2 regions of the Ferdinandcohnia sp. SAFN-114 genome follow, and region 1 is predicted to be linked to the other one. Evidence: riboswitches for the same ligand, from Rfam matches in the RefSeq annotation. Region 1 holds a riboswitch; the other holds the start of a gene.
The links. Region 1 has a riboswitch for cyclic di-AMP ahead of ACR65M_RS13405 (cation:dicarboxylate symporter family transporter). Riboswitches for the same ligand answer to the same signal wherever they lie in the genome.
Positions count from the first base shown of each region.

Region 1 (3,146 bases):
GGGCACTCAGTGGTGAAGATCCAACAAATGGCGCATTATTCTTTTACAACCCTGATAAAACATCGAGCTCCTATCTAAGAAGTCGTACCGTATCAACCACAATAGGCAACCACGTATTTGCCTTTTAGGGACACAGTTCCTTGTCTAAAACAAAAAAAGCACATTCCTTTATTAACGGAATGTGCTTACTAATATCACATATTTACGATGCTTGTTGAACAGCTTCAACTTTAGTTGGAGGGTTATATTGACCTTCCCATTTAGCTACAACTAGTGCTGCCAACGAGTTACCTACTACGTTAACCGCGGTACGTCCCATATCTAGAATACGGTCAATACCAGCAATAAATGCCAGTCCTTCAGCTGGTAAACCCATTGTACTGAACGTCGCTAATAGCACTACGAAGGATACCCCAGGAACTCCAGCCATACCTTTGGATGTTACCATCAATATTAACATTAGCATTATTTGTTCCCCAATGCTCAAGTGAATTCCATACATTTGGGCGATAAATAAAGACGCTATAGCTTGGTATAAAACTGATCCATCCAAATTAAAAGAATAGCCAGTTGGAATAACGAAAGTCGCTATATGCTTTGGGCTTCCTGCCTGTTCCATTTTATCCATAATCCTCGGAAGTACAGTTTCCGAGCTGGATGTTGAAAAAGCAAGGATTAACTCTTCCTTAATCATCTTCAATAATTTAAAAATATTTAACCCAATAAATTTAGCCAATAAGCCTAAAATAACTACTACAAAGAAAATCATTGTTCCATAAACAGTAACGGCCAGCTTGCCTAATGGAATAAGTGATTCGAATCCATATTTTGAGATAGTTACACCTATTAATGCAAAAACACCAATCGGTGCATATTTCATAAATAAATTTGTCACATAAAACATGGCATTTGCCATACCCTCAAAGAAACGTAAAACCGGTTTTCCTTTTTCGCCTATAGCTGCAATTCCAAGACCGAAAACAACTGCAAAGAAAATAGTTGCTAGCATATCTCCTTCAACCATAGCTTGGAACGGATTTGTTGGAACAATATGAAGGAGTGTATCCGTTATAGATTTTCCTTCTTGCGCTTCTGATGTTTCTACATAACCTGAGATATCACTTTGTTCTAACTGGTCCATTACTAGTCCAGCACCTGGTTGGAATAAATTTGCAGAAATAAGACCGACTGCAATTGCGACCATGGTCATGCCAATAAAATATGTCAGGGATTTAGCACCTAACTTGCCGACTGATTTTAAATCACCAACACCAGCTATCGCAACGATAATACTCGAAAGAACAATTGGCACGACAATCATTTTAATTAATCGTAAGAAAAGATCTCCGAATGGCTGCAGGACACTTTGGGCAGTTTCACTTCCATAGAAAATGCCACCAACGATAATACCTAAAATAAGACCAATTAAAATTTGGCTTGCCAAACTTAATTTGAATTTTTTCATAAATTACCCCACCTTCTTAATAATTTGATTCTGATTACTCAGGTAAGGGAAACATATAGAAAGATAAGGTAACAAAAAACCGGCCGTTGCCGATTTACTATTCTACCATACTGTTCCCACTCGATTGCTTACGAGGTTAGCTTTCAGGTTAGGACTATAGGAAACAATAAGCCCCTTCTATTTAAGAATTCACCAATAGCGGAAAAATCCCGCATGAAGAATTTGGGTCCCCCGCTCTAGATAAAGATTAAGCAACAATGTTCTATATTGATTTTATACTAAAATAATATTCTAGTAAACTATTGAATCATTTCCAGTAGAGGGTCCCACCCCTGATTAACTAAAGCGGTAACATACCTGTGGGGCGGGAAACTAGCTTTCCACGGTCAACTCTTTGTTTCTGGATGAAAAGTTGGCGCAGTTTCAACCTCGATCAATGCTGGACCATTATGTAAAAATGCTTTTTCAAGGGTATCCTCTAATTCACTTTCTTCTGTGATTGAATAGCCTTTCCACGAGCAAGCTTCGGCAATTTTTACAAAGTCAGGATTCGTTAAGTCCACATCCTTTTGAATACTTCCGCTGGCTATCATTTTATCGCGTTCCATTTGTAACGCATGATTATTGAAAATGATGACTGTGATACTTAAGTTATACCGGATGGCCGTTAATAAATCGGCTAAAGTCATTTCGATTCCGCCATCTCCAACAACTGCAACCACTTGCTTCCCTGGAAAGCATAGTTTGGCTGCAAGAGCTGCAGGTAAACCAAATCCCATTGTTCGCCATTCTCCTGAAAAGATGATTTGTTGTTTAGTTGAGCGAAAATTACGATTGAACCAAACAGTTACATCACCCGTGTCTAGAGTAATAATCGCATCGTTTTGAACAGTATTTTCAATAGCTCTAACAATTCTTGATGGATGGAGCGGTTGGGAAGATTGTAAGCCTTCTTGCTCGTTTTGTGTGTCCCACGTTTCTTTTATCTTCTGGATGTTTGTTACCCAAGTTTGATTTTGTGAAACGCTATGAAGACTTTTCGTTAACAGGGGGACAAGCATTTCAGCTGAACCTACAATACCTAACTCAACAGGTATACCTTTCCCGATATTCTCTTTCGCAACATCAATTTGAATCAACTTCGCATGCTCTGGAACATATCCTTCCGGCCACCACAAGTTCCCTACTAATAATACGACATCTGACTCTTGAAAAAGATCTTTAGCATGAGGGTTTCCCCCTTGTCCAATTCCTCCTAAAAAGTTCGTACATGATTGATGAAACACCCCTTTTGCACCTAGGCTTACAAGGATACCCGCTCCCCAAAGTTCTGCTAGTTTTTCTACTTCTTTAACAGCATGTATTGCCCCAAGACCAGCTAAAATCATTGGTTTTTTTGCGTTTTTCATTAATTCAACTACCTCTGTGATAACTTTTTCATCTATAGATGAGGTAGTCTGTATCATTTTTGGTTCCCGCTGAATTTTTGCAGTTGTATTCACTGTAAAAAGATCCTTAGGAATCGATAGATGAGTAACAGCCCCTTTATCAAGTGATGTTTTCATCGCTTTTGTTAACACATCTATAATGGCGTCAGGGTGTGCGAGCAAAGACGTATATTCTGCGAGTGGTTTTATTAATTCTTGTTGATTAAGATACTGCTTATAGTCAGTCCCGATTT
Region 1 covers NZ_JBPFDQ010000037.1:31,392-34,537, reverse strand. The annotation lists gene ACR65M_RS13410 (LysM peptidoglycan-binding domain-containing protein) at 1-128, shown strand, start outside; gene ACR65M_RS13405 (cation:dicarboxylate symporter family transporter) at 203-1,465, opposite strand; cyclic di-AMP (ydaO/yuaA leader) riboswitch at 1,576-1,729, opposite strand; gene ACR65M_RS13400 (thiamine pyrophosphate-binding protein) at 1,852-3,146, opposite strand, start outside.

Region 2 (3,146 bases), on a different contig from region 1:
AGTGAATCCCCAATTAATGCTCGACCTTGCCCCATCTGAAAGGTTGAGAACTCTTGGTCAAGAAAGGGTACCAGTTCTTCTCCTAAAAAGCGCTTATACAAATGATGCTGCTCACCATCAGGGTGATATTTTTTGCGGCGGTCTGCGACACTTTTATAAGGAACCCCCACAATTATGGTATTGCTTATTTCACCTGTTTCAATTAGCTTATCCGCAATTCTCGCAACCCTGCCAAGATTAAAATAATCGCGCCCATCCTGAGCGATGAGAACATTATATTTATAGAGAGGGGAAAAGGTGGCAGGCAAATAAACGATAAGCTCAAGTTCTTCATTTAAAAGCTTACTATGTATAGTCATTTCCCTAACAGTGCTTTTATTAATCGTCATCTTTTTAAACCTCCAAACAATCGATTAAGTTAATCTGCATCATTATTATAACGCTTGAAAAATAGGAAAGCGACAGGAAAAACTTCCTGTCGCTTTCGGTACATATTACGCATTAAGCGGCTGCTTCATCCGTATGTTTCTTTTCAGATTCTGCAACATATACAGCACACGCTGCATCACCTGTGATATTAATAGCAGTACGTGTCATATCAAGTAATCGATCAATACCAATAATTAAACCGATACCTTCTGGTGGCAAACCAACTTGATTTAGAACCATGGCAAGCATGATTAAACCAACACCAGGAACACCAGCGGTACCTACACTTGCAAGCACAGCTGTTAGGATAACCATAATAATTTGCGTAAACGTTAGATCAAATCCGTATACCTGTGCAATGAAGATGGTGGCAACACCTTGCATAATAGCTGTACCGTCCATATTGATAGTCGCACCTAATGGTTGAACAAAGCTACTAATTGGTTCAGGAACCTTTAGATTTTTTTGTGCAGTATCCATAGATACAGGAAGAGTGGCACTACTACTTGATGTACTAAAAGCAACCGTCATCGCAGGTGCAAAACCTTTGAAAAACTCAATAGGGTTTCGTTTTGCCAATACTGCAATCGTACCACCATAAGTAATGGCTGCGTGAACAAGTAAAGCGGCAAGTACAATTAAGAAGTAAGCAAGCATGGCTTTAATTGCAGCATACCCTTGGCCACCAATAGCAGTCGCTATTAAGCCGAACGTACCATATGGAGCCGTCTTCATTACAAGATTAACAAGATACATTAACACTTCATTTGCTTGCTCAAATAAATTAACAATACCTTTTGTTTTTTCGCCTAACACGGTTAGAGCAAAACCTATAAAAATAGCAAATGCAATAATTTGAAGCATATTTCCATCAGTCATTGACGTAAATGGATTTGTCGGGATAATTCCAATTAGTGTTTCCATAAATGGAGGAGCTTCAGTTGCCCCTTCATAAGTAGCCCCTTGCGTATCAAAGGCTCCACCAGCGCCAGGCTTGAAAATGGAAGCTAGCGCGATAGCAATTGTAATCGCTATCGTTGTTGTTGCTAAAAAATAAGTGATCGTTTTGGCACCAATTCTTCCGAGTTTCTTAGGATCACCAAGGCCTGTAACTCCTAGAGTAATAGAAACTAAGACAATTGGAACAACAAGCATTTTAATTAAATTCAAGAAAATTTGACCAAGTGGTACGAATAACCACGTATTCGCAAGTTCAAAAATGGAAGGTGACGTTACGTTTAAGATAAGACCTACAAGTGCACCAAGACCTAAACCTAATAAAATCTTTTTAGTTAATGACATAAAAAACCTCCTCTAAGTTGTATTGAAAGTGTTTTCTTTTTTTGGCAAAACAAATGGGAATGCGCATGTCGAAGAACAGCATTCTTTTCGTAAGACACAAAAAACCACGAGAGTGTGGCTCGTGGCTTATCGATAAAATTGCGCAACAATGCTCTCTCCAAATGCTTACGAGGTTAGCTGTCGGATTCGGATGAAGAGTATCTCCTACCTTTATAAAAAAGGATTCACCCCGTGTGCTCTTTTGCACGTTTATGGTTCCCCCGTTTCCCAAAAATGGGAATTCAGCGACTATTAAATTGTACTTTGCCTTGATATTATATTTATACAAATAAAATGAATATATGTCAATAATAACATATATTTATGGTTTTTACGATGTTAATATTTTCATAGGAAAATAGTGAACGACAAATAGCAAAAACCACAAAATTATGTATTCACGATAAAATGACTAGAATTTAATTGACAAACACTCAAAACGGATGTATATTATGAATTATTCATATAGTGATTCCGTAGCTCAGCTGGGAGAGCACTACCTTGACAGGGTAGGGGTCGGAGGTTCGAGCCCTCTCGGAATCATCATGAGATCACTTGAGTTTTCTCAAGTGATTTTTTTGCGTTTATTTTTAGACTTTGGATAATAATTATAATAATTTTATCCGTTTTTGGAGAAAGTATCCTTGTTAGGACTAGACTGGGAGGTTGGTCGTTCACATGGAGGATAAAAACAAGATTCGTCTAACAGCTGCGGAGATGTCGAGCTTATGGACACAATACATAAACGATACGTTAGCTGAATGTGTTAATTTGTATTTTTTAGATAAAGTTGAAGATGAGGAAGTACGTCCAATTATTGAATATACACTGGAAGCATCTAAAGAAAACCAAAAAATTGTACGTGAAATTTTTGAAAAAGAAGAATTTCCTATCCCATTAGGATTTACAGAACAGGATGTAGATTTTAAAGCTCCTAGACTATTTTCTGATACTTTCGTATTAATGTACCTAAGGCAAATGTCTATTCTCGGAATGGCAGGTAGTAGTGGAGCACTGGGCCTTGCGACACGGCCCGATGTAATTGCTTTTCATAAGCGGGTATTAAATTTAGGTGTTGAATTGCAGGACCAAACACGTGAATTAATGTTAAAACAAGGAATATATGTAAGACCTCCGTATATATCTATTCCCGACAAGGTTGATTTTGTAGAGAAACAGCATTTTTTAGCTGGTTTCATGGGGAAGAAAAGAGCACTAACCTCTATTGAAATTAGTCATTTATTTTTAAATATACAGACCAATGCGATTGGTAAGGTACTGATGACAGGATTTGCACAAACTGCAAAAGGTGATGATGTAAAAAAATTCTTAGTAAGAGGAAAGAAACTTTCGCAAAAATATATAGAACTTTTTAG
Region 2 covers NZ_JBPFDQ010000119.1:5,061-8,206, forward strand. The annotation lists gene ACR65M_RS24495 (alpha/beta hydrolase) at 1-389, opposite strand, end outside; gene ACR65M_RS24500 (dicarboxylate/amino acid:cation symporter) at 502-1,731, opposite strand; cyclic di-AMP (ydaO/yuaA leader) riboswitch at 1,878-2,028, opposite strand; tRNA gene ACR65M_RS24505 (tRNA-Val) at 2,241-2,313, shown strand; gene ACR65M_RS24510 (DUF3231 family protein) at 2,449-3,146, shown strand, end outside.
Region 2: linked by a shared signal. The riboswitch ahead of ACR65M_RS24500 (dicarboxylate/amino acid:cation symporter) and the one ahead of ACR65M_RS13405 (cation:dicarboxylate symporter family transporter) in region 1 are both predicted to bind cyclic di-AMP.